4 regions of the Mesorhizobium sp. ES1-3 genome follow, and region 1 is predicted to be linked to each of the others. Evidence: riboswitches for the same ligand, from Rfam matches in the RefSeq annotation. Region 1 holds a riboswitch; each other region holds the start of a gene.
The links. A riboswitch is a leader RNA that binds a small molecule or an ion and turns the genes downstream of it on or off. The one in region 1 is predicted to bind cobalamin.
Positions count from the first base shown of each region.

Region 1 (7,821 bases):
GCTCGGCCTGCTGGCAGCGCTTTGCGGCTTCATGACCTGGCGCTATCTGCCGAAATCCCTCTGAAAATCAGAGCGAAAGCGCCGTATGGCGCTCGCGCACCCAATTGTGGAAACGATGCAAGTCGTACTCCTCGGGCATCAGCACGCCGGCTTGATGGCGCATCGAGCGCAGGCCCTTCTGGTTGACCTCGCAGATGGCGGCATCCTCCTCCAGCACCTGTGTGCCGAAGGCGACGATGTTGTCGATGTCGGTCTCGGCGAGCGCCTCGGGCGCGAACAGCCATTCGGCGGTCAATTCGGTCTGCTCCGGGCCGAGCGGCACCAGCCGCACGGTCCTGACATAGTCGACATGGCCGACGATGAACATCGAGGGCAGGCTGGTGACGTAGGTCTGGCCAGCGGTTCGTTCCGCCTGCGTCAAGCCCGGGAAGACCGGCCCGTGCGTCCGCCCGTCACGCGACCATGTTTCAGCCCCGGCGCGCAGGCCGCCCGAAAACTCCGGCGCATCATTGGCGGCATGGCGCGCCCATTCGGGATCGTCGTGCCGGCTCATCAGACCGCCGCCATAGATCGGCACAAGCCGCGACAGGTCCTTGTGAACGCCCGGGCAGTGCAGGCATTCGTTGAAGTTTTCCCAAAAAATCTTCCAGTTGCAGTTCATCACCTTGCGCAGCACATGGCCCGACACCAGCTTGTCCAGCGGCCAGTTGCCGAGGTCGCCGGAGGCCGGGTCGAAGGATGACTGCGCCGAGCCGGCGGCATCTTCAGCAAGATTGGCGAAGACGAAGCCCCGCCACACCGAGAGTGCGACGCGATAAAGCGGATAATCGGCCTTGTCGAAGCCATCAGGCAGCGACTTCGATGGCACGCGCACAAGGTCGCCGTGCAGCGAATAGGACCAGGCATGATACGGGCAGGTGATCAGCCGCGCCTTCAGCCGTCCTTCGCTTTCCTGGCAAAGCTGCGAGCCGCGATGCCGGCACGTGTTGTGGAAGGCACGCAACGCGCCAGTCTCGTCGCGCAACACAAGAATTTCCTGCGTACCGACGCGGAAGGTGCGGAATGCCAAAGGCTGGGCAAGGTCGGCCTCGCGGCAGACGAGCAGCCAATTTCTGTACCAGATGGCGTCGAGATCACGCTGATAGTTCTCCTGATGCCAATAGGCCGATGAGGGCAGCGACGGCTCGGTTCGGGTCAGGCCGTTATAGGGCTCGCGCTCGCTGGCATCGGGCTGCATGGCTGGCTTCCTGTGAGGGTTGCCAGCCGACACCCGGCCATGGAGTTTGTCAAACAGGACAGGATGGGAGCGGCTTTGCCGATGCGACGCTCCTGCGCTGGCGGCTGTCGGAATTTGGTTTGCCGCGCGCGGCGAATTTCCCTATAGTCACCAGCGTCGTCGGTTCCTTTTTGGAGCCAAGAGGGAATGCGGTGCGGACAGGAATTCCTGTCCAATGCCGTGGCTGCCCCCGCAACTGTGTGCGGTAGTCCTCTCCATATGCCACTGAAGGTTTTCCTTCGGGAAGGTGGGGAAGGGCGCTTATCCGCGAGCCAGGAGACCTGCCGGCGACAGGAAACTGACTTCGATGCCCTCGGGTGGAGGGCGAAAGGACAAGACATGACTACCGCTTCCGTCTCCCTCGGCGCCTCCGTCTCCTCGCAGTCGCGCTTCATGCAGCTCGCGCTCGCGGCGCTGCTCGGCATTTTTGTCGTCGGCTTTGTCGGTTTCTCGCATATCGATGCGGTCCACAATGCCGCCCACGACTATCGCCACTCGATGGCGTTTCCCTGCCACTGACGAGGGTCTGACATCATGAATCTGTTTCGCAACGTCGTGTTCGTCGCGGCGATCGCGGGGCTCGTGGCCGGTGTCGTTCTCGCCTGCATGCAGGCCTATGCGACAGTGCCGCTGATCCTCAAGGCGGAGGTTTACGAAAAGGCCGGCGGCGGCCATCACCACGACCATGGCGCGGCACCCGATACCAGCGCCGTAAGCACGGTCGCGCCCGCTGGGAATGCGATGAGTTCTGCCGCGCCAGCAGCCGTCGAAGCCAAGGCGCCGGCGGAGGAAGACGAAGGCTGGGCGCCGGCCGACGGCTTCGAGCGTTTCGCCTTCAGCGTGGTTGCCAATATCGTCACCGGCATCGGCTTCGCGCTGGTCCTGGTCGCGGTTTCCGAGTTTGCCGGCGGCGTCGGCAACTGGCGCCAGGGTGTATTCTGGGGGCTGGCCGGCTTTGCCGTGTTCACGCTGGCGCCAGGCCTCGGCCTGCAGCCGGAACTGCCGGCAATGCCGGCGGCCGATCTGCTTTCGCGTCAGATCTGGTGGACGGCGACGGCGACGGCTACCGCTATCGGCCTTGGCCTGATCGTGTTTCGCAGATCGCTGCCTTTGACCATCCTCGCCGTCTTGCTGATCGTTGCCCCGCACATCGTCGGCGCGCCGCAGCCCGACAGTTTCGAAACACCGATCCCGGAAGGCCTGCACCATCAGTTCGTGGTGGCGGTGACGGTGACCAATCTGATGTTCTGGCTGGTGCTCGGCGCCGTCGTCGGCGTGGTGCGCAGGCGCTTCACCGGCACGGCGACCAGCCTGCGCGACAGCTTTGCCTGATCGCGGCAAGCTGACCTTCATCATCGGTGGCGCGCGCTCCGGCAAGAGCGCGCACGCCGAAACCCTGGTGGCGGCATTGCCCTCGCCATGGGCCTATATCGCCACGGCGCAAGCCTATGACGACGAGATGCGCGAGCGCATCGCGTTGCACCGCTCGCGGCGCGGCGAAGGGTGGTCGACCATCGATGCGCCACTCGACCTTGCCGAAGCGCTGGAAGCCTTGCCGGATGATCAGCCGGTGCTTGTCGACTGCCTGACGCTGTGGCTGACCAATCACATGCTGGCCGACCACGACGTGGACGCGGCGTGCCGACGGCTGGCGGACGTGCTGTCGCGGCCGCGCGGACCATGGATCGTGGTATCGAACGAGGTCGGGCAAGGTATCGTGCCCGATAATGCGCTGGCGCGGCGTTTTCGCGACGACGCCGGCCGGCTCAACCAGCGGGTCGCCGCGGTCGCCGACACGGTGCTGCTGATGGTGGCGGGGCTACCGCTCAAGGTGAAGTGAAATGACTGATATCGACGACAAGGATGAAGAACGCCATCGCGCCAAAATGGCCAAGCGCAAGGCGGTGCAGGACGCCGAGGTTGCTGGCAAGACGATCGAGAAGGGGTTGCTGATCGTCAACACCGGTCCCGGCAAGGGCAAGACCACGGCCGCCTTCGGGCTGGCGCTTAGAATGCTCGGCTACGGCAAGCGCGTCGGCGTCGTCCAGTTCATCAAGGGCAAATGGCACACCGGCGAGAAGGACGCTTTCGCCGCCTTTGGCGACCGGGTCGTCTGGCACGCCATGGGCGAGGGTTTCACCTGGGAGACGCAGGATTTGAAGCGCGACATCGCGGCCGCCGAGGCTGCCTGGGCCAAAGCGCGGGAATTGATCGACGATCCCTCCATCAGCCTTGTCGTGCTCGACGAACTCAACATCGCGCTGCGCTACGATTATCTCGATCTCGACAAGGTGGTAGCGGCGCTGAAGGGCCGGCGCGAGGGCCTGCATGTCGTCGTTACCGGCCGCAACGCCAAGCCACCGCTGATCGGGGCCGCCGATCTGGTCACCGAGATGGGCGTGACCAAGCATCATTTCTCGGCGGGCGTGAAAGCTCAGCAGGGGATCGAGTTCTGATTGTTCACCAACCGGAGGCTGTTCATTGGAGCAAGCAGTAATCGTCTATCTTCTTCTCAGCGATGGTCAGTTCGGAACGCCACAGGAACGAGAAACCATTATCGCTCTTGAGCAGAGACTGGAGCAAGCTGTCGGGAACGCATCCGCAGGCGAGTTTGATGGCGATGAATTTGGTGGGGGCAAATGTGTCCTCTACATGTATGGACCGGATGCCGAACGACTTTTTGCTGTCATCGAACCCGTGCTCAAATCTTCTCCTGCAGCTACCGGTGGCTATGCGATCAAAAGGTTCGGGAAGGCAGCAAATCCAAATGCAAAAGAGGCCCGTGTTAGCTGGTGAGGCAGTTCGCAACCGCTCCGGACGATCACACTACAAAAACAACGACCGAGACCAGCCCAAACAGGCCAATCAGCAGATAATCGGCGACTCGATAGAGGGTTAGCGCCCGCCTTATGTCGAGGCTGTCGGCTTCGCGCCGGCCGCCTTCGCCCATGAAAATGTCGTCCACCACCACGCCGCCATAGCTGCGTGGCCCGGCGAGCGCCAGGCCAAGCGCGCCGGCCATCGCTGCTTCCGGCCAGCCGGCATTGGGCGAGCGGTGTTTTTTCGCGTCTCGCCGTACCGCCTGCCAGGCATTGCTGGGGTCGGTGCCCTTAACCAGGAAAGCCGCCAGCACGATCAGCAGCGCCGTCAGCCGTGATGCCGGCAGGTTGATCCAATCGTCGAAGCGCGCCGCCGCCCAGCCGAAGGCCTCGTGGCGTGGGGTGCGGTGGCCGATCATCGAATCGGCGGTGTTGGCCGCCTTGTAGGCGGCGCCGCCGGCCAGCCCGCCGACGCCGATCCAGAAGGCTGGGGCGACGATGCCATCGGAAAAATTCTCCGCCAGGCTTTCGATCGCGGCACGGCAGACGCCGGCGCGATCCAGCGTTTCGGGATCACGGCCGACGATCCGCGAGACGGCGGCTCGGCCTATGTCGAGGCCTCCACTGTCGAGCGCGTCGGCGACGGCTTCGACATGTTCATAGAGGCTCTTCTGCGACAGAAGCGATGTCGCCAGAAGGACGGCAATGATCCACCCCAAGGGGACGAACCAGAGTAGAACAAGCTGCACGCAAAGACCTGTTACCGCCGGCACCAGCACAATGACCAAAAGCGCCTGGACACCACGTTGACGACGCAGTGCGTCGGGATCAGTGGCGCGGTTGAGGCTTAAGTCGAGAAAGGATATCAGCCTGCCGAACCACGTCACCGGATGGCCGATGGCGCGAAACAGCCAGTCGGGATAACCGAGGGCGAATTCGACAACCAATGACAGGAAAGCGATCAGGACTGACATGAAGCTTCTTGAAGGAGCGGTGGACCATGGTGGAAGTCTTGGCCGGGCAAGGGCGCTTTTCCCCAGTGCCGTGCTGCCTTTCGTCGACCTCTCGACCGGTATCAATCCGCACTCCTACCCGCTTTTCGACCTGCCCGCCACCTCCCTGTGGCGATTGCCGGAGGCCGCGCGTGAGCGCGAACTGATAGAGATCGCGGCCAAGACATATGGCGCGCCTTCCGCAGGAAACGTCGTGGCGGCGCCCGGTACGCAGATCCTGCTGCCGAGGGTGACTTCGCTGGTGAAGCCTGGCAAGGCATTGGTGCTGGGGCCGACCTATGCCGAACACGCCCGGGCGGCCGCGATTGCCGGGCACGAGGTGGTCGAGGTCCGTGACTTCGCGGCGCTGGCCGAAGCCGACCTCGCCATCATCGTCAATCCGAACAATCCGGATGGGCGCATCATCGAGCGTGACCGGCTGCTGGCGCTGGCTGCCGGACTTCGCGCCAAGGGCGGGCTGCTGGTCGTCGACGAGGCGTTCATGGATGTCGGCCCACGCGAGCACAGTCTCGCCGCCTACGTCGGCCAAGGTGGCATCATCGTACTGCGTTCCTTCGGCAAGTTCTTTGGTCTGGCCGGTCTACGGCTTGGGTTCGCGCTTGCCGATGCGCCGACGGCTGAACGGCTGAACATGCAGTTCGGGCCGTGGGCCGTCGCCGGACCGGCACTGGAATACGGCATCCGCGCGCTCGCCGATCTCGACTGGCAGGATGCGATGCGGACGTCGCTGGCGGATGCCGCGGCGCGGCTCGATGCGCTGTTCGGTCGTTTCGGCATTCGCGTCGCGGGCGGCACCACATTGTTCCGCTATCTCAGCCTGCCCGATGCCGCCGGCCTGTTTTCCGCGCTTGGCGAGAGCGGCATCTTGCTCCGGCATTTCTCCGACCGGCCGCATGTCCTGCGCACCGGTCTGCCGGGGAGTGAGCAGGAATGGCGCAGGCTTGAATCCGCTCTTGCGGACTGGGCGTCGCGGCGCGAGGATCGGTCGAAAGGTTCGAAACAATGATCCATGTCTGCTCGCTGGCGAAGATCGAGGAAACCGTGGCCAGGACCGGCGCCGACCGCATGCTGTCGCTGCTTGCGGCCGGCACCGAGGTGGTGCGTCCGGCTTCGATCCCCAGGGAAAACCACCTGCATCTGGTCATGCATGACATCGCGGTGGCGCAGGAGGGCATGACCATGCCGGGCGAGGAGCATGTGCGCAACCTGCTCGATTTCGCGCGCCGCTGGGACCGGGTGAAGCCCATGGTCGTGCATTGCTATGCCGGCATCAGCCGCTCGACCGCTTCGGCCTATATTATCGCCGCAGCTTTGGCGCCGAAACGCGACGAGGTGGAACTGGCGCAGACGTTGCGCGCGCTGTCGCCTTCGGCGACGCCCAATCCGCGGCTGATCGCGGCGGCGGACACGCTGCTCGACCGCAATGGCCGCATGATCGAGGCGATCGAGGCGATCGGGCGCGGCGCCGACGCCTTCGAAGGCACGCCCTTCGCCCTCAAGATCGACGGCTAGCTACTTCAGCCACTCGGCGAGCTTTGCCTTGCGCACGTCCCGCACCAGGCCGATGAAGCCGTCGGCCTGATATTCCGCGGTCAATCGGCCTTTCTCTGCCGTTGCAATGCTGGCATCACCGACCACGCCGTTCGGGTTGAGATCGCTGGCGATCCAGGCAAAGGCATGCGTGCCGGTCTGGCGCAGCAGCGCGAATTCCTTCTCGGCGTCCGCGACGTTGGAAACGAAATTGTCGGCCTTGCCCATGTCGACGAGATCCGGCCGGAAATGCAGCATCAGCGAAGTCTCGACGTCGCCGCCATGGATGCCGTGACGGTCCTCGAGCTCGGTGTACATGCCGGCCGGGCGGCCAAAGCGCTGCCAGCTGGTCTTCACCGCCAGCATCTTTTCGCGCACGCGCAGTTCGCGCGTGACGATGCCCATGATCTCTTCATTGCCGCCATGCGAATTGACGACGATGAGCTTGCGCACGCCGGCGCGCGCGATCGACAGGCCAAGCTCGGTCCACGCCTCGATCAGCGTCGTTGCCGGCAGGGTCAGTGTGCCCGGCGCGTGCAGATGCTCGTTCGACTTGCCCACCGCCTGGACCGGCAGGATGCGGATGTCGAGGTCCTCGGGCAGGCGTGAAATCACCGTGTCGAGCATGCCGTTCATGATCGAGGTGTCGGTCGAGACGGGCAGATGCGGCCCATGCTGCTCGATCGCCGCGACCGGCAGCACGGCTATCGTCGCCTCGGGATCCATCGAGGCATACTCGGTTGTCCGGTAGTCGCCCCACCAGACGCGTCTTTTTGCTACGGTCATGTCACGCCTCTTCAAATGATCAGGGCAGACCTAGCGCGGTGCGGCCGGCCTGTCGATCACCCGGCCGCGATGGCTTCGACCTCGACCTTGAATTCGGGCCGGGCAAAGCCGGAAACGATCATCAGCGTCGAGGCCGGCGCCGGGCTCGAAAACAGCCGGTCGCGAACCTCCATATAGGGCCGCAGATGCGCACGGTCGGTGACGTAGGCATTGATGCGCACGATGTCGCCAAGTCCCAGCCCGGCCTCGCCCAGGATCGCCGCGATGTTCCTGAAGCAGAGTTCTGCCTGCGCACCGGCGTCTTCCGGGATCTGGTCGTCCGCCGTGATGGCAACCTGGCCGGAGCACAGCACCAGCCGCTTGCCGGCCGGCACCTCGACGCCGTGGCTGTAACGGG
Region 1 is NZ_JAIUGW010000013.1:130,342-138,162, reverse strand. It holds gene LB536_RS18945 (MFS transporter) at 1-64, shown strand, start outside; gene LB536_RS18940 (aromatic ring-hydroxylating oxygenase subunit alpha) at 68-1,237, opposite strand; cobalamin riboswitch at 1,381-1,580, shown strand; gene LB536_RS18935 (CbtB domain-containing protein) at 1,616-1,795, shown strand; gene LB536_RS18930 (CbtA family protein) at 1,811-2,608, shown strand; gene cobU (bifunctional adenosylcobinamide kinase/adenosylcobinamide-phosphate guanylyltransferase) at 2,601-3,116, shown strand; gene cobO (cob(I)yrinic acid a,c-diamide adenosyltransferase) at 3,118-3,732, shown strand; gene LB536_RS18915 (hypothetical protein) at 3,758-4,072, shown strand; gene cbiB (adenosylcobinamide-phosphate synthase CbiB) at 4,098-5,069, opposite strand; gene cobD (threonine-phosphate decarboxylase CobD) at 5,068-6,114, shown strand; gene LB536_RS18900 (tyrosine phosphatase family protein) at 6,111-6,620, shown strand; gene LB536_RS18895 (creatininase family protein) at 6,621-7,424, opposite strand; gene LB536_RS18890 (RidA family protein) at 7,481-7,821, opposite strand, start outside.

Region 2 (7,821 bases), on a different contig from region 1:
TCGTCGCGGTGGGACGCGAATATCGATGTGGGGGTTACATCGACTGAAAGTCTCTGATGAGCGGATGCATGCCGCCCGCAAACCTGAGGACCGACGGGTCCGTGTCGAAGATTTCAGATCTTGGACAGCCACGCGGCCCGACCCAAATACTGATCCTTCCCACCGCTCCCATCAGACCAATCCTGTAACTCGCTTCCACCCGCCTAGTACCCGCGGGCTTCCGCTGACTTACTGGGCGGGCTCGCCGGCCGTGGCGTGGCCGAAGATCGACGGCCAGCCACGCGCCACGCCCGTATCGACAGTAACCGAAGCGCTCATGCCGGTACGCAGCGCCATCTTGGCGTCGGAATCGGTCAGTTCCAGGCGTACCGGAATGCGCTGGGTCACCTTGACCCAGTTGCCCGTGGCGTTCTGGGCGGGCAGCAGCGAGAAGTCCGCGCCGGTGCCGGCACCGATAGCCTTGACCGTCGCCTCGAAGGTCCTGCCCGGATAGGTGTCGACCACGATCTCCGCCTTCTGACCCGGCTTCATGTTGGTGAGTTGGGTTTCCTTGAAATTGGCGTCGATCCAGGTGTCGCCGGTTTCGACCAGCGCAAACAACGGTGTGCCGGAGCCGACATACTGGCCGACCTTGAACGACGCGGCTTGATAGACAAGACCATCGGCAGGCGCCTTCACCGTGGTCTGCGCCAGGTCATAGGCAGCCTTGTCACGCGCGGCGAGCGCCGACATCACGGTCGGATGCTTGTCTGTCTCGATATCGGGATTGCCGCCGAGCGCCGCCTTGGCGCTGACGATGCCCTGTTCGGCAACGGCGAGCTGCTGTTTTGCCTTGTCGAGATCATTCCTGGCCTGATCCAGCGAGGACTTGGCGTTGATGCCCTTCTGCGCGAGATCGGCGGCACGGTCATATTGCGACTGCGCATAGGCAACTTCGCTGCTGGCGGATTTCTCCTGCGCCATCGCCTGGCTGTAAGCGGCGCGCAGCTGCTCGACATTGAGGCGCGCGGCAGCCACCGCGGCGTCAGCCTGTGCAAGCGCGATCCGGTAGGGCTCGGGGTCGATGGCGAACAGGAGATCGCCCTGCTTCACCGTCTGATTGTCCGATATGGCGACCTGAACGATACGACCGGCCGTGTCGGAGGCGATCGACACCTTGGCCTGCTGCAGATTGGCGTTTTCCGTTTCCTGATAGCGCCCGCCCGTCACCCAGACATAGCCGCCGCCGATGATCAATGCCGCCGGTAAGGCAAACATCAGGAAGAAGCGGCCGATGCGGCGCTTCTTCTTCGGCGCCGCGACCGGCTGCACGGGAGGAGTGACCGCGACAGGGGCGGCAGCCGGCTGGGCCGGCGCTTCCATCTCCACCTTGGGAGCGTTTTCTTCAACCTTGGCTACCGCGTTCATGCTGCCGCACCTTCCGAACTCTTGATCTTTTCAAGCGACGAAGCTTCGCTGTCCGTCAGATTCTGTACCATTACATCCAGCGCCCGGATCAGGACGCGCCGGTCTTCCGGCGAAACGCCGCTGAGCGATTCCTCATAGACCTCGCCAGCAAGGCTCTTGACGTCCGCATAGGCCGCATTCGCCTTCTCGGTTGGGAAGATCATCCGCACGCGCCGGTCGGCCGCGTCGGAGCGGCGTTCGATCCAGCCGCCCTCCTCCATCCGGTCGACCAGGCGTGAGACGCTGATCGGCTCGATTTCGAGCAGTTCGGCGAGCCGCGCCTGTGCAACGCCCGCCTCCTTGGCAACGCGGACCAGAAGCCGCCACTGCGCCGAGGACAGGCCGAGCCCACTGGCGCGCGCCTCGAAGCGCTTGCGCATCAGGCGCTGCACGTCGTGGATCAAAAATCCCAGTCTGTCGATGCCATCTGAAACCATGAGCGATACATATAATAAGCGTGCTTACTAATCAAGATACCACATCGCCACGAAAGCCGGAAAAATGCGCATGGCAGGTCTGCAACGCGATCCTGGTTAGCGACAGGTGAACGCCCCTCTCATGCGAAACGCGCGGACGCCGTCTTCAAAGGCGGTTTCGAACAACCATGGTGACGACGAAGAACGCGCCGAGCGAGCTGGTGATGATGCCGATCGGCAGTTCCTGCGGCGGCAGCAAGGTCCGGGCCAGAAGATCGCTTGCCAGCAGGAGCATCGCCCCGAAAACCGCGCAACTTGCGATCAGGCGCAGATGCAAGGGACCGGCCAGTGGCCGCGACAGATGCGGGATCATCAATCCGACAAAGCCGATGACGCCGGCGACCGAGACGAGGATTGCCGTCGAGAAAGCCGCCACGAGAAATGTCGTCCTGCGCATGCGGGCCACCGGCACGCCGAGACTTTCGGCGGCGCTTTCGCCGGCCAGGAAAGCGTCCAGCTTGCGGTGGTTCCACAGTCCGTAAGCCGCGATCGTGCCAGCGCCGACCGCGCCCAGCCACACATTGTCCCAGCGCGCCAGCCCGAGCCCGCCCATGGTCCAGAACAGCACCGAATGGGCCGCGCGCTGGTCGCCGGCAAAAACCAGATAGTTGGTCAAGGCCGTGAACATGAAAGAGACGGCAAGGCCGGCGAGGATCAGCCGTTCGGGACCTTGCCCCCTCACCCGCGCCACCAGCAAAAGCACGATGGAGGCGGCGAGTATGCCGCCGGTGAACGCAGCCACAGGCAAGGTCCAGATGCCGAAGCTGTCACCAAAGACGGTGATGACGGAAACCGCGCCGGCAGCGGCCCCCGACGACAGGCCGAACAGGAAAGGGTCGGCAAGGTCGTTGCGGGTCACCGTCTGCAAAAGCGCGCCGACGATACCCAGCCCGCCGCCGACACAGATCGCCAGGATCGTGCGCGGCAGCCGCAAGTCGACGACGATCTTGCCGACCGGGCCCGATATCCCGGGCTCATCCAGCCCGATGGCACGGCCAAGTGCGGCGACGACATCGGTTAGAGGTATCAGCGTCGAGCCGTAAGCGATCGACAGCAGCGCGAGAGCGACGAGCGCCACCGCGCCCGCCGTCATGGCCAGCGTGAAGGCCTTGTGCCCTGAAAGCGCGCCGGATTTGTGCTCTCGGGCAAGACCCATCAGAACGCTTCCGGATGCATCGCCCTGGCGATCTTGCCGATGGCTTCGATGTTCGCCGGTCCTGGCGTCAGTTCGGCATAGCGAAGCGCCACGAAGCGCTCGTTCCTGACCGCGTCCGTCTCCTTCATCGCCGGGTGCGCCTTCAGGAAATCGAGCAGTTTCCTGTAACCGCCGCCGTCCTGATAATCGAGCAGGATGAGGAATTGCGGATTGCGCGCCGCCACCGTTTCCCAATCCGTGTTGCCCCAGCTAGTATCCATGTCGGCCATGATGTTGTCGCCGCCGGCTGCCGATATCATGGCGCTGGGGATGGCGAACTTTCCCGCGGTAAACGGCTTGTCCTCGCCGGAATCGTACAGGAACACGCGTGTTCCCTTGGCGCTGCCGACCTTGGCGATGATATCGGCGAGTTGCGCCTTCCAGCCGGCGACAAGCTTTTCCGCTTCCGCCTCCTTGCCGAAGACCTTGCCCAGCTTTTCGACGTCGCCATAGAGCAGGTCCATGGAGGCGGCCGGGCGGCTCTTGTCGAGATGGACGCAGCTTTCGGTCAGCACCAGCGTCTTGATGCCGTGCGGTGCGAGCGTGTCGGGGGTCACCTCGCCGCCGGGCTTCATGCCGTAGTACCAGCCGGCGAAGAAGAAGTCGGGCTCGACGGCGATGAGATTCTCCAGCGTCGGATATTTCGGCGCCAGTTCGGGAATGGAGCCCTGCTCAGCCTTGAATTCGGGGGCGACCTTGTACCATCCGGTGATACCGGTCAGGCCGACGATAGATGGCTGCAGCTTCAGCGCGAAGGCCATCTCGGCCATGTTGAGATCATGGATGACGGCGCGCTTCGGCGGCGCGTCGAAGGTCAGCGGCTTGCCGCAGCTGTCGACGGTGACGGGGAAGGCAAAGGCCGTCGAGGCCAGCAGCGAGACGACGAGGGACAAGGCGAGGCGTTTCACGGACTTTGCTCCTTGGTTGAACGTGTCGGACAAGGATGGATTTGATCAGGACGGCGGTGCGGCGCGGTTCGGAAGGTCGAACACCGTCAGTTCGCGGTCCTCGGTGGGATGGCGCAGGCGCAACACGTCGACGCCGAAAATCTCGCGGATCAGCTGCTGCGTCAGCGCCTCGTGCGGCGGCGCCAGCGCCTGCAGCCGGGCCTCGTTCATCACCGCGACCCTGGTGGCGAAGGGTGCCACCAGCGTCAGATCGTGCAGCACCGCGATCACCGTCATGCCGAAGCCGGCCACCAGTTCGAGCAGTTGCGCGCGGGCGCGCGGGTCGAGGTGGTTGGTCGGCTCGTCGAGGAATAGGATTTTGGGCTCCTGCGCGATGGCACGTGCAAGCTGGGCGCGCTGGCGTTCGCCACCAGACAGCGAGCCGATGGTCCGGCCGAGCAGCGGCAACAGGCCGGTCCGGCGCAGCGCGTCCACGACGATGTCGCGTTCCTCGCCGCGGCGCCTCAGGCCGGCATGCGGGACGCGGCCAAGCTCGACATAATCGATCACCGCCAGCCGTGGGTCCGGCTGGTCGGCCTGGCCCACGACGGCGATATGCAGGGCCCGTTCGGCGGGCGAAATCCCATCCAGGCGCCGCCCGCCGAGCTTCACCTCGCCGAGGCTCGGCCGGAGCATGCCCGACAACATGCGCAGCAGCGTGGTCTTGCCGGCGCCGTTGGGACCAATGATGGCGAGGCGGTCGCCTGACGTCACCGACAGGCTGACGGCATGGACCAGATGCCGGCCATTCGCCATCGCGCCCAGGTCGCGCGCATCGAGAAGCGGCGTTGTCATTGGTTGCCATCCGCCGGTTTGCCCGGTGCCGGGATGCGGGCCAGCGTCTTGCCGGCCAGGCGCGGCGGACGTTGTCCGGAATTGCACCAGCCGTCGGGAAGCGAAGCGTAGAGCCTGGCAAACCGCACGAGATCGGCGGCGTCGACCTGCGCGTCGATCGACCCGAAGAGATAGGCGGCCTTGCCTGGCGCCTGGAAAGCCACTGCAAGGGGACGCGCGCAACCCGCCATGCAAGCCACGCCCTCGACCGTGAAACCATGCGCCACGTCAGGCTGGGCCGAGAGGCGGGAGCGCAACTCGGCGCACAAACCTTCGCCCGACCTGGCGCCGGTCGGCACGTCGCGGCAAAGGGTGCACACGATGATCTGGTGCATGGAGCCGGGGTGAATACGATCGATTGCGCCGTCCAACTTCCCGTCACTTTCAAAACTGGCGACGGAAGGATGTTGGTCGACCGGCCGACAAGACCGATGTCCACGTTTCCTCCCGGCACACCCCGTCCGGTCAACTCAGTGATGGCAGGTCTCCTGGCTCACGGGTCTCTGCGCAATCCTGCCTTCCCAGCCTTGCCGGCCAGTGGCGTTCCGGATCTTGCTCACCGCTTACAGTTGCGGGGGCAGCCGCGGCCTCGACCCCATGGGGTCTCACCGCGTTCCCTTTTCACCCCTCGCCTTTCGGCTCGGGGACCATCACGAGTCGCAGCCTAGGCCGCGCGCGACGGCGAGGCAAGGCGATTGCTTCGTTTTGTTATAACAGAACGGACCTGAGAGCAAGCCTGTCGTCGACTTTGCGTCCGACCGCCTGACAGCCGTTGCCGTTTTTTCATCGGCGTACGATCAACACGATCTGGAACGGCTGGCTGCCCGCCTCCGGCCATGAAATCGCCGACGCGCCGGAATTCGAGCGCTATGGGCCCGAATTCGATGGCCGCACCGGTAATGGCGGGCTGGAGATCTGGGTGCCGGTCAAGGCATGACGCGCCGCTACAGCTCCAGATCCCAGTTCTGTCCGACCAGATCCTTGCCGAAGGAATGGTGAGGCTCTTCCTCGATCAGCTTGAAACCGGCCGCCTGGTAGATGTGCCGGGCCGCGGTCAGAATGTCGTTGGTCCATAGGGTCAGCGTCTTGTAGCCCCTGGCGCGGGCGAAGCCGATGCATTCCTCGACCAGGCGCTTGCCGATGCCGAGGCCGCGCGCCGAAGGTTCGACATAGAGCAGCCGCAGCTTGGCCACCTGATCCGACTTGCGCACGACGAAGACCGAGCCGACGACCTCACCTTCCCGCTCGGCGATCCAGCCGCGCTCCCATTTCGGATCGAAATTCTTGACGAACTCGCCGAGGATCTCAGCCACCAGTGCCTCGTAGGTTTCGTCCCAACCATAGTCCTGGGCGTAGAGCATGCCCTGGCGGCGCGTGACCCAGCCGATGTCGCCAACCTGCAGCGGCCGCAGGATGTAAGGCACCTTGGGTTCGGGTCTGTCGCCGAGCAGGTCCTGGACGATGCGCATGGCCTTGACCAGCCGATCCTGATCGACGGGCGCCAGGCGATCGAGTAGCGCGCGCACCTGGTCGTGCGAATCCTGGTTGAGCGGCGCGAAGGCTTCCCTACCCGCTGGCGTCAGCGCGATCGAGGCGCGGCGCGCGTCCGCCTCGGTGGCTTCGCGCTCGACCAGACCGCGCTCCTCGAATTTTTTGAGCAAACGGCTGACATAGCCGGGGTCAAGGCCGAGATCGCGCACCAGGTCGCTGGCGACGAGCCCGTCGCGATGGGCAAGCTCATAGAGCACCCGCGCCTCGGTAAGCGAAAAGGTGCTTTTCAGCCAGCCTTCGTCGAGCACACCGATCTGGCGGGTGTAGAACCGGTTGAAGGAGCGCACCGCGTCGATGCGTTCCTTGCCGGGGTGGTCGTGGATCGTCATGGGGGTTCCTCCTGTCCTGGACAGGATCAGTCATTTAGTTGACTGAGTCAATAAAATCGTTGCAACGAGGCGCCTCACAACTTCGTCATTCTTGTGCGGAGCAGGGAGCGCAGCGACGCGCGCAGACCCTGGAATGACGACATTGCAGATGCAGGCGCCAATGGCGACGCCGAGACGACAGCCATCACCCCATCGGCAGCACCGGCCAGCGGTCGACGATCCTGCCACCGGAAAGCACCGCGATCGGCCCGAGCTGCTGCAGCACGGCTTCGCTCTGCGTCGGCCGCAGGAATGCGTAGTCGCCCGGCCTGACGACGGCTTCGGCGGGCAGGGACATGAATTGCTGGTTGGAGGACAGGCCAAGCAGACCGTTCGTATCCATGCCTTCGGGAAACACCGGTTCGGCCATCCATTTGCCGCTATAGAGATAGCAGCCCTTGCGCGGAAACCGGCCGAGCGCCTGCAGCAGACGCGAGACCGCCGGCGGGCCGGGCAGCATCGGCTCGACCACCTTCAGAATGGGCGTTGCGATGAAGGCCGCCGGCTGAAAGCCGCGGAGACCTGGCGTGTCGAAATCGCCGGGCAGCACGAAGGCCGAGCCCATCGACACTTCGTTGGCGGTGCCGCCATGATGAAGCAGCGCGGTCTTGCTGCCGCCAATGTTCAAGATATGGCGCTGGTTCATGCCGAGGCGCGCGACGAAAGCGGCGGCCCGTTTCGAGGCTTGCGCCAACGCCTTGGCCGGTCCGCCGAACAGGGCGGGTATGTGCGGCGCATGCGCCTCATAGGCCATGACGCCCTCACAGCGCAGCCCTTTATGGGCCGGCAGCGCCGTCAGAGCCTGCGACAGGGCATCCGGATCGGCGAAGCCGCCACGATGCAGTCCGACATCGATTTCGAAAGCGATGCGCAGCTCGACGCCGAGTTCGTCGGCGAGCGCGCCATAGTTAGCCAGCCTCTCCTGCGTATCGATCAGCCAGCATACCCGCGACCAGGCCACCTCGCCTCTGGAAAGCACCGCCCTTGCCGCGCCGACCGGCATC
Region 2 is NZ_JAIUGW010000003.1:103,927-111,747, forward strand. It holds gene LB536_RS05705 (HlyD family secretion protein) at 229-1,407, opposite strand; gene LB536_RS05710 (MarR family winged helix-turn-helix transcriptional regulator) at 1,404-1,883, opposite strand; gene LB536_RS05715 (FecCD family ABC transporter permease) at 2,029-3,078, opposite strand; gene LB536_RS05720 (ABC transporter substrate-binding protein) at 3,078-4,025, opposite strand; gene LB536_RS05725 (ABC transporter ATP-binding protein) at 4,071-4,859, opposite strand; gene LB536_RS05730 (DUF1636 family protein) at 4,856-5,269, opposite strand; cobalamin riboswitch at 5,359-5,565, opposite strand; partial or broken gene LB536_RS05735 (GyrI-like domain-containing protein) at 5,686-5,835, shown strand; gene LB536_RS05740 (helix-turn-helix domain-containing GNAT family N-acetyltransferase) at 5,843-6,778, opposite strand; gene LB536_RS05745 (DSD1 family PLP-dependent enzyme) at 6,963-7,821, opposite strand, start outside.
Region 2: it holds a riboswitch for cobalamin, as region 1 does, so the genes downstream of both, LB536_RS05730 (DUF1636 family protein) here and LB536_RS18935 (CbtB domain-containing protein) in region 1, are expected to answer to the same signal.

Region 3 (7,821 bases), on a different contig from region 1:
CTCGACGGCTGGAGACAAACCGTCGTCCCCATCCTCTGACGCTTGCTGACGCGGATGCTCGGTCGCAACAGCGGGCTGAGGTGAAGGGTCCGGCAGCATCACGAGCTGCGGCACCTGCCTGTAGGAAAAGCCGCCGCGGATATCGCCGATCTTGCCGGCGACAATGCGGACCACCGCCTTTTCGAGATTGCGGTCGTAGCGCGTTTCGGCGGCAGCCGGCACGACCATCACGGTCAAAAGGGCCGCGCCGCACAGAAGCGTCTTCATTGTTGTTGTCTCCCTGCCTGGCAGTGATCTAGCAGGGCGCAGTTGAAAAACCGCCAAGGGACACGGTAAGCGAAACGCCAAACGGCTGCGTTAACAGTGCGTTACGGCATCAAGCCGGCAAACTGATTCAAGCTGTTGAGGTTTTGATTCAGGCGCGCTGGGCGCGGACTGTTTGGCCGAGGGCCGTGAAAACGGTGCGCACGATCCCGGCGGCGTCGAGACCGGCATCGGCATACATCTTCTCCGGCTTGGCGTGGTCGGTGAAGGCGTCGGGCAGAACCAGCGGGCGTACCTTCAGGCCGTTCTCCAGCAATCCTTCATGGGCAAGGAACTGCAGCACATGGCTGGCGAAGCCGCCGATAGCGCCCTCCTCCACCGTCACCAGGACCTCGTGCGAGCGGGCCAGCCGCCGGATCAGATCCTGGTCGAGCGGCTTGGCGAAGCGGGCATCGGCGACCGTGGTGGAAAGCCCGGCCGCGCCGAGTTCCTCGGCGGCGGCAAGGCAATCCTGCAGCCTCGTGCCGAAGGACAGCAGGGCAACCTTGCTGCCTTCCCGGACGATGCGGCCTTTGCCGATCTCGAGAACCGAGCCGCGCTCGGGCATGTCGACGCCGACCCCGTTGCCACGCGGATAGCGGAAGGCGATCGGGCCATCGTCATAGCTGGCGGCGGTGCGCACCATGTGGCGCAGTTCCGCTTCGTCGGCCGCCGCCATCACGACAAAGCCCGGCAGGCTTGCCAGGAAGGTGGTGTCGAAGGCGCCGCAGTGGGTGGCGCCGTCGGCGCCGACGAAGCCGGCGCGATCGATGGGGAAACGCACCGGCAGTTTCTGGATCGCGACGTCATGGACGACCTGATCGTAGGCGCGCTGCAGGAAAGTCGAATAGATCGCCGCGAACGGCTTGTAGCCTTCCGTCGCGAGGCCGGCGGCGAAGGTCACCGCATGCTGCTCGGCGATGCCGACATCGAAGGTCCTCGACGGGAACACCTCGCCGAACAGATCGAGGCCGGTGCCGCTCGGCATGGCGGCGGTGACGGCGACGATGCGATCGTCCTCGCGGCCCTCCTGGATCAGGCTTTCGGCGAACACCTTGGTGTAGGCCGGCGCGTTGGCCGGCGCCTTGGCCTGCGCGCCGGTGATGACGTCGAATTTGTTGACGCCATGGTATTTGTCTGCGGCTGCTTCCGCCGGCGCATAGCCCTTGCCCTTCTGGGTGACGACATGGATCAGCACCGGACCCTTGCCGTTGTCGCGGACATTTTTCAGGACCGGAATCAGATGCTCCAGATTGTGGCCGTCGATCGGGCCGATGTGATAGAAGCCGAGTTCCTCGAACAAAGTGCCGCCGGTGACATAGCCGCGCGCGTGCTCGACCGCCCGGGTGATGGCCCGATCGGCCCGCTTGCCGAGATAGGAGGTCAGTTTCTTGCCGAAGTCGCGCAAGCCGATATAGGCCTTTCCGGAAGCCAGGCGCGCCAGATAGGCGCTCATCGCGCCGGTCGGCGGCGCGATCGACATGTCATTGTCGTTGAGGATGACGATGAGGCGCGCATCGAGCGCGCCGGCATTGTTCATCGCCTCATAGGCCATGCCGGCCGACATGGCGCCGTCGCCGATGACTGAAATGACATTGTTGCGACCACCCGAAAGGTCGCGGGCGGCGGCCATGCCGAGACCCGCCGATATCGATGTCGAGGAGTGGGCGGCGCCGAACGGGTCGTATTCGCTCTCGGCCCGGCGGGTGAAGCCCGACAAGCCGCCTTCCTGGCGCAAGGTGCGGATGCGGTCCCGGCGTCCGGTCAGGATCTTGTGCGGATAGGCCTGGTGGCCGACATCCCAGATCAGCCGGTCATCGGGTGTGTTGAAGACATAATGCAGCGCCACCGTCAGTTCGACCACGCCAAGGCCGGCACCGAGATGGCCCCCGGTGCGGGAAACGGCGTCGACCAGTTCGGCCCGAAGCTCGGATGCCAGCTGCGGCAATTCGCTCTCGGCCAGCGTGCGCAGGTCGGCCGGGACGCGAACCTTGTCGAGAAGCGGCGTATGCAGCGTTGCGTTCACGTTGGGTCCAGACTTTCTTTTCATCGGCGGGATAGGCCGCCGGCCGCCGAAAGTAAATGCGTGTCGGTAACACGGATAGTCAGTCCCTCACCGCTCAGCCTTCCGGCAGCGGAATGAATTCTTGCTCATCGCCGGGGACGATATCGAAGCGGCCGGTCTTCCATTCCTGCTTGGCCTGTTCGATGCGCTCCTTGGACGAAGAGACGAAATTCCACCAGATGTAGCGCTTCGAACCGAGCGAGGCACCGCCGAACAGCATGAAATGCGCACCCGTCGGCGACGATATTACGATCTCGTCGCCGGGACGGAACACCAGCAGCCGTTCCGCCGGAAAGACGTCGCCTGAAATCGAGACCTCGCCCTCCAGCGTGTAGATGGCGCGCTCTTCCGCATCGGCCGGGATCTTGACGCTGGCACCGGGCGCAAGCCGCAAATCAGCGTAGAGCGTTTCGGAATCCGCCCGCACCGGAGACCGCAATCCTTGGAAATCGCCGATGACGACACGGCCGCTGACGCCCTCGGCATCGATCTCTGGAAGTCGCAGCGCAGCTGTGTTCTCGAACACCGGCGCCACCTCTTCCTTGCCGTCGGGCAGCGCCAGCCACGTCTGCAGGCCGGAGATCGACATCGGCGCGCCGCGCAATTCCTGCGGCGTGCGCTCGGAGTGGACGATGCCGCGGCCTGCGGTCATCAGGTTCACGTCGCCGGGCTCGATCACCATTTCGGTGCCGAGCGAATCGCGGTGCCTGATCTTGCCGTCGAACAGATAGGTTACGGTCGACAGGCCGATATGCGGGTGCGGACGAACGTCGAGCGCCTGGCCGGCGCGCATGATGGCGGGACCCATTCGATCGAAGAAGATGAACGGCCCGACCAGGCGCCGCTTGGCGGTCGGCAAGGCGCGGCGCACCTCGAAGCCGCCAATATCCTTGGCGTTCGGGATGACCATCAGCTCGATCTGGTCGCTGGCGAAGGCATCGCCGGCCTCAGGGTCTTTCCCCGGGAAGAAGCTCATGAACTCTCCTGGTCAGCGGTCAGTGGGCGCTTTGGGCATATCAGGCGAACCGGATCGCCGCCTTTGCTCTTAGTTTAGCCGCCACCTCTTCGCGATTGCGCGGATGCTGGTGGGTTTCGAGCGAATCGAGAAGCTCGCGTGCCGATGCCGCGATGGCGTCGACCGCGTGATCAAATGCATGCTGGTTCTTGGCGGAAGGCCGCGTCGTACCGCTCAGCTTGCGGACAAACTGGAGTGCCGCGTCGCGGACTTCGTCATTGGTTGCCGGCGGATCAAAATTGAACAGGGTCTTGATGTTTCTGCACATCGCTTCCGTATCTCCTCTTGTCCGTTTCAATCGGGACGAACTGTATCCTCGATCATGATCGTGTCCAAAAATCGGTAAAGCTGCTCGGCTCCCTAGTCCGCGTCGAGCGGCTCGGTTCCAACCGGCTTGCCGTCGCGCGACAGCCTGATCTTCTCGACCTTGTCCTCAGCGGCCTTCAGCAACCGGTCGCAATGCATCTTCAGCGCCTCGCCGCGCTCGTAGATCCGGATCGACTGGTCGAGCGGCACGTCGCCACGCTCCAGATCATCGACGATCTTCTCCAGAGCGTCGAGTGCCTGTTCGAAGCTCATCGCCTTGACGTCTTCGTTGATCTCACCAGTCATCATTCATCCTTTCATCAGTCGCCCGACATGGGCGGCGACCGAAAATGCCAATCCCTGCAGATCGTAGCCGCCCTCGAGCAGGCTGACGAGCCGGTTGCCGCCATGGCGTGCGGCGCGCTGCATCAGCTGGCCGGTCGCCCAGTCGAAATCGTCCTCGGTCAGATTGATTTCCGCCAGCGGGTCGCGATGGTGCGCGTCGAAGCCAGCCGAAATGATGATCAGGTCGGGCGCGAAATTGTCGAGTGCCGGCAGCACGCGCGACAGGAAAGCATCGCGAAACACCTCGCTGCCGGTCCGCGGCGCCAGCGGCGCGTTGACGATATTGCCAGCGCCGGTCTCGTTCTTCGCGCCGGTGCCGGGATAGAGCGGCATCTGGTGTGTCGAGCAATAGAGCACCGAGGGATCGTCCCAGAAAATATCCTGCGTGCCGTTGCCGTGATGCACGTCCCAGTCGACGACGGCGACACGCTCGGCGCCATGCTTCTTCTGTGCATAGCGCGCAGCGATTGCCGCCGTATTGAAGAAGCAGAAGCCCATGGCCGTGGTCTTTTCCGCATGGTGCCCAGGCGGCCGGGCGGCGACGAAGACATTGTCGGCGCGGCCCGCAAAGACGTCGTCGACGGCGGCGTTGGCGGCGCCGATCGCCGTGGTCGCGGCCTGCCAGCTCTTCGGGCTGGCGGTGGTGTCGGCATCGATGCGGGCAATGCCTTCGTCGGGGATGGCGGCGCGGACACGCGCGACGAAATCGGCGGGATGCGCGTAAAGGATGGTCGCCTCGTCGCCTTGCGGTGCCTCGACGCGGTCGAGCGCGGCGAAAGCTTCGTCGTCGAGCACGCGTTCGATGGCGCGCAGGCGGTCGGGCCGCTCGGGGTGACCGGGCGGGGTGATGTGTTCGAAAAAGATCGGGTGCGTGTAGAGACGAGTGGCCATGTCCCCCTATCTAGTGCCCCGGCGCGGCGATGGCCATGCGTTGCGGCCTGATCGCTGGGGAAAATCGAACCTGCGTCCATTCATGTCGCTGCGGGCATTGGCGTCGCCGGCCATTCGGCGTAAGACTGCCGCTACTGCCTGGTGCCCGCGAAAGCGGGAGAATCGGGAACACGGTTTGATACCGTGGCGTGCCCAACGCTGTGAGGGGGACTGCGCCGGTAAGTGCCACTGTCGATGACGGGAAGGCACCGGACGTGGGTTGATCCCGAGCCAGAAGACCGGCCTGGCAGGCATCGTCATCCGCATGGTCAGGCGGATGATATCAGAGCGGCGTGCGTTCTCTTGGACGCACAAAGTACGCTCTGAAAATTTGAACTGCTGCAATCGCAAGGGGACAAGCGATGCCGGAAGATATGACCGCTGCAATGGGCGATGGATTCGACCAGATTGCGCGCGACGCGGTTTACCGCGCCATGTTCACGCGGCGCGACGTGCGTAGCCATTTTACATCGGAGACGATCGACGACGAGGTGCTGGCGCGGCTGCTGCTTGCCGCCCATCACGCGCCGTCGGTCGGCTTCATGCAGCCCTGGAATTTCATCGTCATTCGCGATGCCGCGCGACGGGGGGAGGTGCGCGACCTGTTCTTGGCCGCCCGCGAACAGGAACTGCCGGCAATCGAGGCGGACCGGCGGGCGCTCTACCGCAAGCTCAAGCTCGAAGGCATTTGCGAAAGCGCGCTCAACATCTGCATCACCTGCGACCGCGAGCGTTCGAAAGGCTCGCCGCTGGGACGCTGGCACAATCCGGAAATGGATCTCTACAGCACGGTCTGCGCGGTGCAGAATTTCTGGCTGGCCGCGCGTGCCGAGGGCGTTGGCGTCGGCTGGGTCAGCATCATCGAGACGCAAGCGCTGAAAAGCCTGCTATCCATCCCCGACCACGTGACGCCGATCGCCTATCTCTGCGTTGGCCGTGTTTCCGAGTTCGCGCCCAAACCCGACCTCGAAACGCATGGCTGGGGCCGACGGCTGCCGCTGCCAGACCTGATCATGAGCGAGACGTTTTGCGGCCAGGGTGAGGCCTCGCTCAAATCCACGGTGGCCCGCCTCGACACCGTCGCCGCTGCGCCGGCAAACCCCGCCGATCAGCGCGTCGCGCCGGCCGTACCCCAGTGCGAACCGTCGAAGGTGGAGAGCGCCTTGTCCTTGAGTTCCCGGAACTTCGACGAGGCTTCGGCGAGCCGGGCGTCCCAGGCGGCATCGGGCACCTGGCCCTCGATGGTCTTGAAATAGACCTGCATCAGGCAGGCGATGGCGAACGGCTCGATGAACGCCGCCTTGAAGGCCCAGGCAAAGACGATGGCCAGAACGAAGGCCCAACCGGCGAGCTGACCGGGCATGACGTAAAGAATGGCGGCCGCCGGCGCCAGCATCAGCAGGAAGATGACAAAGGAGACGCCCCACATGATGACCGCCAGCCAGACCGCGTTCTTGACCATGGTCTTGCCATTCTGGGCGTAGAGCACGACGCCTTGCCGCGCGGTCTCGAAGGGCGAGGACGAATTGATGCGGATGTTGTAGCCGAGAATGATCTCATCGACATAGGTCAGCGACAGGCGGATCACCGTGTTGAGGAACGAGACCAGGCCGCTCAGGCCCGGAATGGGCAGGAAAGCCGCGATGCCGCCGAGCAGGCCGGTGATGGCGCGGATGGCGCCCTTGACTAATTGGTCGACGACGAAAAGGATGTTCGCCTCGGCAAAACGCTCGGTCACAATCTCTTTTGCGTAGGCGATCTGGTTCTGGCCGTCGGGAACGTCATGGCCGTCGATCAGATGAACCATGACGGCGATGTGACCCGCCTTGACGACGTAAAGGATATATTCGCGGATCCAATAGACGGCGATCGAGACGAGGCCGAAACCGACCACGCCACCCCACATGGCGAAGGACAACGGTCCATCAGGATCGGTGGAGATATGGCCGACGCCATAGCCGACGGAGGCGCCCGTGCCGGTGGCCATGATGTAGGCCAGCGTGATGCCGAAATAGACGATCATGCGAAAGACAATGAAGGGCCAGGTCCGCATCATGATGGACACCGACCTGCCGATATCGAAATCCCACATGCCCGAATCTCCCCTCAGAGATGGCTGTGGAGGATGCGCTCAAACCGGCTATTGTCAATTGCAGGCGGCGGCGGGAGGGCCACGGTGGCTCAGTTTGGCCGCGCTTCCGGCTTCTCGAGCAGGCCTTCAAGCAATTGCTTGAACGCGGCCACCACCTTCCTCGATGTCGCTTCGGGATCGTTCGAATTGGCGATCCGCTGCGCGGCCTGACTGCTCGCCCCATTGATCAGCCGCGCCGCGGTCTCCGGATCGAGGCCCGGCACGACCACCCCCTCCTCTTGCAGCGCGGTCAGATGATCGGTCATTGAACCGACGCAGGCATTGGCATTCGACCATTGTGCCGGATCGCCCAGCACCGCCGGACCGTCCCGGAACATGATGCGCTGGATTTCCGGCTCGAGCGCCATCTCGATATAGGTGGTGCATTCGTCGACGAAATGCTGCCAGCGGGTCGGCGCCCTCGACGCGACCTCGTTCACCCGCGCCGCCATCTCAGCATCGATTTGCGCGATAACCGCCTCGAGCAGTCCCTTCTTGTCGCCGAAGTGATGATAGAGGGCGCCGCGCGTCAGTCCGGCCGACGCGGTGAAATCGTCCATCGACGCTTCGGCGTACCCGATGGTGCCAAAGGCTTGGCGTGCCGCGGCGATCAGCTTGGCGCGTGTCTCCGCGATCATCTCCTTGCGTGGTCGATGCATGTCCTGGCCTTATCTACATACGTCCCGTATGCCAATTGACATACGGGGCGTATGGTCTATTTAACAC
Region 3 is NZ_JAIUGW010000031.1:47,920-55,740, forward strand. It holds gene LB536_RS28170 (hypothetical protein) at 1-267, opposite strand, end outside; gene dxs (1-deoxy-D-xylulose-5-phosphate synthase) at 416-2,353, opposite strand; gene LB536_RS28180 (pirin family protein) at 2,424-3,344, opposite strand; gene LB536_RS28185 (DUF2277 domain-containing protein) at 3,385-3,651, opposite strand; gene LB536_RS28190 (exodeoxyribonuclease VII small subunit) at 3,744-3,995, opposite strand; gene LB536_RS28195 (histone deacetylase family protein) at 3,999-4,925, opposite strand; cobalamin riboswitch at 5,048-5,227, shown strand; partial or broken gene bluB (5,6-dimethylbenzimidazole synthase) at 5,399-5,905, shown strand; gene LB536_RS28205 (hypothetical protein) at 6,073-7,056, opposite strand; gene LB536_RS28210 (TetR/AcrR family transcriptional regulator) at 7,146-7,754, opposite strand.
Region 3: it holds a riboswitch for cobalamin, as region 1 does, so the genes downstream of both, bluB (5,6-dimethylbenzimidazole synthase) here and LB536_RS18935 (CbtB domain-containing protein) in region 1, are expected to answer to the same signal.

Region 4 (7,821 bases), on a different contig from region 1:
TCATCTCGACGCTGCCGGAGACTTTCTTCACCTTGCAGGTTCCGCACAGGCCGAATTCGCAGGCCGCCGGTATCCGCACGCCCGAGGCACGCGCCGTCTGCAGCACGGTCTGGCCGGCGACGCATTCGGCGTCGACATCCGAAAGCGCGAATCGGATCGGCGTCGCGGCTTCGACGGGGATAGCCACACCGTCCTGCGCCGGCGCCGCGAACGGCGCCGGGATTTCCTCCACGGTCGGTGCGGCAAAGCTCTCCTGATGGTACTTTGTCATGTCGAAGCCGGCGGCTTCCAGCATGCCGCGCACGGCGCGCATGAAGGGATCTGGGCCGCAGCAGAAGATTTCGCGTTCGCGGAAATCGGGTGCCAGGAGCGGCAGCCGGATGGCGTCGATGCGGCCCATATGGCCGTACCAGCCCTCGCGGCTCGACCGCTCCTCGATCATGAAGCCGAGCGACAGGCCCGGCATATGGCCACCGAGCAGCTCGAGCTCCTTGCGAAAGATGATCTCTTCCGGGCGCCGCGCGCAGTTGACGAAGCCGACATCGGTCCATGGCGCGCAGTCGTTCAGCCAGCGCAGCATCGACATCATCGGCGTCACGCCGGAACCGGCCGAGACGAACAGATACTTTGCCGCCGGATGGCTGTGCAGTGAAAAGTCGCCGCCTGGTCCATAGGCCTTGACGTGCGAGCCCGGCGCCAGGTGATCGAACATCCAGCGTGTGCCGACGCTGCCCGCCTGCGCCTTCACCGTCACCGCGATCGAGAACGGCCGCGACGGCGAGGACGACAGCGTATAGGTACGCATCAGCGGTCCGTCCGGCGTCGGCAGTTCCAGCGTCACGAACTGGCCTGGCTTGTAGCGGAACCAGGTCTGGTTGTCGGACCGGAAGGTGAAGGTCTTCACGTCCGGCGCCTCGTCGCTGACGCCGATCACTTCCAGCACCTGCAGCCTGTCGTTCCAGGGCGCCATCTGGTCGAGATGACGATAAAGGCCAAGGTCGGTCATCGCATTCATCCCTCAGCCTCTCATGCGACGCTGCGCAGCGCGGGCCGGCCACCTTCGGCAAGGCGCGGTCCGATGAAGCGGGCATACCAGTCGACGAACTGGATCACACCGCCCTCATGCAGCTCGGAATAGGGGCCGGGCTCGTAAGCGGGCGATAGGATACCGAAGGCGTTCTCTTCGACGATGCGGCGATCCTGGTCGTTGGTTTCGGTCCAGACATGGGTGAGTTCGGCGAGATCGTAGTCGACGCCCTCGACCGCATCCTTGTGTACCAGCCATTTGGTCGTCACCGCCGTCTCCGTGGCGCTGACCGGCAGCACGCGGAAGGTGACGGCATGGTCGATGAGGATATGATTCCAGGTTGTCGGGTAGTGATAGTGCATCAGCGTGCCGATCCGGTCGGCCGAAACGCTGTCGGACAGGTTCTTCTTCACCGCCCGATTGCCGGTCATCGTGTAGCTCTGGGCATCGCGCAGCAGCGGCGCGCGGGTGGCGCGGTATTGCCCGGCCGGGTCGATGCGGAATTTGCTGGGTAGGCCAGCAGCCTCGCATTTCGCCCAGTGCGCCAGCATCTCCGGATCGCTGTCGGCCCCTTGCACGCCGGTCACGGTCGGTGCTTCCGGGAAGGTCTTGCACAGCTCCGGATGATTGCCCGCACAATGATAGCATTCGCGGTTGTTTTCCCAGACCAGCTTCCAGTTGCCCTTCTCGATGATCGTGCTCTCGAAGGCGATCTTGGCCTCGCTGAGCCGGTGCGGCTTCAGATAGGGCTCGATCATCGCCCGCATCGGCGCGAAGTCGGCGGGCTCCTTGGCCAGGCAGATGAAGACATAGCCGGCGACGCTTTCGCAGGCGACCGGCTTCAGCCCGAACTGGCTCTTGTCGAACCCATCGGCCATCTGGCGGGCGAACAGCAGCCGGCCGTCGAGCTCGTAGGTCCACTGGTGATAGGGACAGACCAGTTTGGCGGCCATGCCCTTGTCGGTGTTGCAGACGCGGCTGCCGCGATGGCGGCAGGAATTATGGAAGGCGTTGATCTTGCCCTGCTGATCGCGCACCAGCACGACCGGATAATCGCCGATCTGCACGGTGATGAAGCTGCCCGGCTTGGGCAATTCGCAATCATGGCCGATGAACAGCCAGTCGCGATACCAGATCAGCTCCATGTCCAGCTTGAAGTAGTCCGGGTCGGTGTAAAAGGGCTGTTCCAGCGAAAAGCCTTGTTTGCGGCTGTTCAAGAGCCTCAGCATGTCGTTGCGCGCGTCCATGTCCTGTCCTCAGTTTCAAGGACTGAACTGGTGGTGATTGAGGAAGGACTGGACGCAGATCGGCGAAAAGCCGGACAAACACCATCCGCCTCTTGACCGCCCACCGCGATCAGTCGAGTTCTAGCCATCTCGGGCTGGTTTCCGGGCTCTGGAGTTGTCCTTGCGGACCATCGCGACACCTTCCCAGGCCTTCGCCCAGTGGTCTCCCGTTGCGACTTGAACTCCACCACCGTTGCGGGGGCAGCGCCGGAATCTGACCGGCTTCCCAATTCTCCGCTCCATCGTCACGCAGCGGCACCTGAGATGTCTGATCTAATCACGGCAGGCTTTGCGACATCGGCACGAAAGCGACATCGCATCCATGCGGCGCGACACGCACGCTGGATCGTCGGGACAGGGTCGTAGCCGTTGGAATCGACCTCCGTCGCCAGACGCGCCGGCACCGTTTTCGACCCCTTTGCCGCGGGCGAGAAGGTTAACGGTTTCAAAAAGTGACTATTAGCAGAGTCTAAAATCGAACCGAACGGTTCGTTTCTGTTGACGGTGCGTGCAAGACGGTGTGAACGCCGAGCCTCCGACACAGTTGATGATCGAGGCGTTGGAGTTAGATAACCAATTGATATCACGAAGAAAAAGAGCGGATGTGGAAAGCCCTGGTACAATTTCAAGTGGTGGAGTCATGGTCCACGCTGAACAACTTCGTGATTGGAAACGGCCGGGGGGCTCTCCCACATCGGGGCTGTCCGAACGACGCGATTTTAATCCCAAGACACGCCGCTAGACGGACGGAAAAATACTGGAGTACCCAAAATGAAAAAGATTGTTCTCACTGCCGCCGCCCTTCTGGCGATTTCCGGCAGCGCCTTCGCTGGTAGCGACAATTACGGTTCGAACGGCGCCAATCAGCCCGCAGCAGCCGTGGACAGCTCGTACACCGCTTCGACCGGCAAGTCGGAGCCGGCTGCTCATGCGCCTGTGACGGGCGCCGACCACAAACGCTTCGGCAACAACTAACTGCCGATCCCCGGCACGCGGCGGGGCGACCCTGCCGCGCCGGTGGATGCCACAAATTCAGGAGTACTTAAAATGAACAAGATCCTCATTGCTGCCGCCGCCGTCCTGGCCCTCTCCGGCAGCGCCTTCGCCGGCAGTGACAATTACGGTTCGAGCGGCGCCGACCAGGCCGCTGTCACTTCGACCGACAACTCGAACACAGCGTCGATCGGCAAGTCGGCTTCGGCCACGCAGGCGCCTGCCCAGCAGGGCAGCGATCGCAACCTCTTCGGCCGTTAACGGCCCGTCCACGAGCGGCGGGCTAGCCCGCCGCTCGTGGAATTCAAGAAATCAGGAGTACTTAAAATGAACAAGATCCTCATTGCTGCCGCCGCCGTTCTGGCCCTCTCCGGCAACGCCTTCGCCGGCAGCGACAACTATGGCTCCAATGGCGCCAATCAGCCCACTGCGTCGTCGACCGTCAATGTCGACACGTCGCATACGGGTTCGATCCGCAACAGCGACTCGCCCGTCTACAAGCTGCTCAATTCGTCCGGCGACGTGCAGAAGCCGGCGCATCAGGGTGCCGATCGCAATCTGTTCGGCAACAACTAACAGATCCGGACCTTAGACATAGACAAAGAAGAGCGGCGGGCCATGCCCGCCGCTCTTTTTGCGTCGTCGAGAACAGTTGGTCTCAGGCCGCCTTTGCTTCGACTTCGTGCAAGGCAAAGGAGCGACCGTCGGCATCGAAGATATGAAGGTCGCCGGCATTGGCGGTCAGCCGCAACGTCGAGCCGCGCTTGACCTCGACATTGCCCGGCAACTTGGTCACCAGCGGCAGGTCGGCCCGGCCGATGTCGATATAGACCAGCTGGACCTCGCCGAGCTGCTCGAGATAATCGACCGTCCCCTCGAACAGATAGTCGCTACCACTGGCGATCGCGAGATCTTCCGGCCGCACGCCGAAGCTGACCGCCGCTCCCTTTGCCGAGGCAGGCGTCGCGATCGGTACCGTCGCCTTGCGTCCGCCGACATGGCTGATGATGGTTGGGTTGCCCGTCTTGTCGACCGTCGCCGGCAGGATGTTCATGGCCGGCGAGCCGATGAACTGGGCGACGAAGAGGTTGCCGGGGTTCTTGTAGAGCTCCATCGGCGTGCCGACCTGCTCGATGTGGCCGTCCTTGAGCACGACGATGCGGTCGGCCAGCGTCATCGCCTCGACCTGGTCGTGCGTGACGTAGATCATGGTCGTGTTGGGCATGGATTCCTTGAGCTTGGCGATCTCGATGCGCGTGGCGACGCGCAGTGCCGCGTCAAGGTTCGACAGCGGCTCGTCGAACAGGAACACTTTCGGATTGCGCACGATGGCGCGGCCGATGGCGACACGCTGGCGCTGGCCGCCCGACATCGCCTTGGGCAGGCGGTCGAGATATTTGGTCAGCTGCAGGATCTCGGCTGCCTGCCGCACCCGCTTGTCGATCTCGGCCTTGCTTTCCTTGCCGATCTTCATCGAGAAGGCCATGTTGTCGTAGACGGTCATGTGCGGATAGAGCGCGTAGGACTGGAACACCATGGCGATGCCGCGCTTCGACGGCGGCACGTCGTTGACCACCTGGCCGTCGATCCTGAGTTCACCCGCCGTGATCTCCTCGAGCCCGGCGATCGAGCGCAGCAAGGTCGACTTGCCGCAGCCCGACGGACCGACGAAGACGATGAACTCGCCCGATTTGATGTCGAGGTCGATGCCGTGGAGAATGTTGAGATTGCCGTAGGACTTCTTCACTTGCCTCAAATTGACATCGGCCATTGGTTTCCTCCCAGTGATTCCTCGGATGTTTCAGCCTATGCGCCCGAACCAGGCGCCGTAACCGCCGAGCTCGACCGAACCGGTGCTTGCCTGCCCGGAAAACCCGTGTCCCGCCAAAGGTTGCAGGGTTCGGTTGCCGAGGTCAACCTTCGCCGGCGCGGCAGCCAGATTGAAGACGCAGACGACCTCCTCATTGCCCGCCCGGCGGGTGAAAGCGATGGTGTCGCCCTGGCTTTCGATGAAGGTGATGTCGCCCTTGGCCAGTGCCGGATGGGCGCGGCGGAAGGCGAGAAAGCGCCGGTAATGCTCGAGGAGCGAGGTTTGGTCACCGTGCTGCACGTTGACCGCCTTTGACAGATGCTTGGCTGGCACCGGCAGCCAGGGCTTTGCCTGGGAGAAGCCGCCATTCCTGGCGCTGCCATCCCATACCATGGGCGTGCGGCAGCCGTCGCGGCCCTTGAATTCCGGCCAGAAGCGGATGCCATAGGGGTCCTGCAGGTCCTCGAAGCGCAGGTCGGCCTCGCCGAGCCCGAGTTCTTCGCCCTGGTAGATGCAGACCGAGCCGCGCAGCGACATCAGCAATGCCGAGATGACCTTGAGATAAGCGATCGGGTCGGCTTCGTCGGCGGCCCAGCGCGAGGCCGGTCGCATCACGTCATGGTTGGAAAACGCCCAGCACGACCAGCCGTCGCTGGCCACCCTGCCAAAAGCTTCCAGCACCGAGCGGACCTTGGCGGCGCTGATCTTTTCCGGCGCCAGGAAGTCGAAGGAATAGCACATATGCACGCGCTTGCCGCCGGCGGTATAGGCGGCGACCACGTCCAGCCCGCGCTGCGAATCGCCGACTTCGCCGACCGCGGCGGTCGCCGGATACTCGTCGAGCAGCGCCCGGAAACGCTCGAGGAAGGCGAGGTTCTCCGGCCGGCTCTTGTCGTAGATATGATCCTGGTAGTTGTAGGGGTTGACCGCCGGCGCCGTCTGGTCGTTGCGCTCTTCCGGCGGCAGCGGCGGGTTGTTTTCCAGCCCCTGGCTGTGGAAGTAGAAATTGATCGTGTCGAGGCGGAAGCCGTCGACGCCGCGCTCCAGCCAGAAGCGGGTGACGTCGAGCAGCGCGTCCTGGACCTGGCGGCTATGAAAGTTGAGGTCGGGCTGCTCGGCCAGGAAATTGTGCAGGTAGTATTGCTGGCGGCTGGTGTCCCATTGCCAGGCCGAGCCGCCGAAGATCGACAGCCAATTGTTGGGCGGCGTGCCGTCGGGCCTTGCGTCCGCCCAGACATACCAGTCGGCCTTCGGATTGGCGCGGCTGGAGCGGCTTTCCCCAAACCAGGGATGGATGTCGGCGGTATGCGACAGCACCTCGTCGATCATCACCTTGAGACCCAGCCGGTGTGCCTCCGCCGTCAGGGCGTCGAAATCCGCCAGCGTGCCGAACATCGGGTCGACGTCACAATAATCCGAGACGTCGTAGCCGAAATCCTTCATTGGCGATTTGAAGAAAGGCGAGATCCAGATGGCATCCGCGCCAAGGGCGGCAATGTAGGGCAGCCTGCCGATGATGCCCTTGAGGTCGCCGATGCCGTCGCCATTGGAGTCCTGATAGCTGCGCGGATAGATCTGGTAGATCACCGCGCCCCGCCACCAGTCCTGGTCGACGGCGGGGTCTGGTTTCGAAGTCGCCTTCAAAGCCGATTGCATGGTCTCAACCTCCTTTCACCGAGCCGGCCAGCAGCCCGCGGACGAAATAGCGCTGCAGCGAGAAGAAGACGATCAGCGGCACGATGATGGTGATGAAGGCCGATGTCGTCAGGATCTCCCAGTTGCCGCCACGCGAGCCGAGCAGCGCATTGAGCTTGGCCGTCAGCACGATCTGGTCGGGCGCGGTTCCGAGGAAAACCATTGCCACCAGGAGATCGTTCCATACCCACAGGAATTGGAAGATGGCGAAGGAGGCAAGCACCGGGAAGGACAGCGGCAGCACGATCTTGACGAAGATCTCGAAATCGCTGGCGCCGTCGATGCGCGCCGATTCCATGATCTCGCGCGGCAGGCCGGCAATATAGCTCCGAAGCAGATAGATGGCGAAGGGCAGGCCGAAGCCGGTATGCGCCAGCCAGATGCCGAGATAGGTCTTGGACGGCACGCCGAAGAAAGTGCCGACGCCGTTGTAGAGCCTGAGCAGCGGGATCAGCGACATCTGCAGCGGCACCACCAGGAGGCCGATGATGACCGCTATCAGCAAGGCGCGTCCAGGAAACCGCATCCAGGCCAGCGCGTAGGCGGCAAAGGCCGCTATCAGGATCGGGATCACCGTCGCCGGGATGGTGACCGTCAGCGAATTCATGAAGGAGCGGCCGATGCCTTCGGAGAACAGCACGGTCTGGTAGTTGTCGGGGGTGAATTTCGGCGGCGCCGACGAGGCGTAGTAGACGCGCTGGCCGCGATCGCCTTCGAAGGCCTTGGGCGATGCCATGACGAAGCTGCCGTCGGCATTGACCTGCAGGGTCACGCCGTCACCGAGGTCGGCCGATGTGCCGGCCGGATATTGTGTAGGTGCTGCCGCCTTGACGCCGAAGGCGCTGATGTTGCGCTTGGCGCCGTCGCCGAAGATGTTGCCCTCGAGGACGAACTTGCCGTCCTTCTGGGTCTGCGCGGAGGCGGGCGGCAGGCGCCCAGCCTCGGTCTGGCTGGAACTGGCGAAGGAATTCCACCAGCCCGAGGCGATGATCTGGTCCTTGTCGCGCAGC
Region 4 is NZ_JAIUGW010000004.1:162,980-170,800, reverse strand. It holds gene LB536_RS08060 (hybrid-cluster NAD(P)-dependent oxidoreductase) at 1-1,006, opposite strand, end outside; gene LB536_RS08055 (aromatic ring-hydroxylating oxygenase subunit alpha) at 1,027-2,274, opposite strand; cobalamin riboswitch at 2,389-2,591, opposite strand; gene LB536_RS08050 (DUF680 domain-containing protein) at 3,085-3,288, shown strand; gene LB536_RS08045 (DUF680 domain-containing protein) at 3,361-3,567, shown strand; gene LB536_RS08040 (DUF680 domain-containing protein) at 3,634-3,882, shown strand; gene LB536_RS08035 (ABC transporter ATP-binding protein) at 3,965-5,077, opposite strand; gene LB536_RS08030 (alpha-glucosidase family protein) at 5,108-6,772, opposite strand; gene LB536_RS08025 (carbohydrate ABC transporter permease) at 6,777-7,821, opposite strand, start outside.
Region 4: it holds a riboswitch for cobalamin, as region 1 does, so the genes downstream of both, LB536_RS08055 (aromatic ring-hydroxylating oxygenase subunit alpha) here and LB536_RS18935 (CbtB domain-containing protein) in region 1, are expected to answer to the same signal.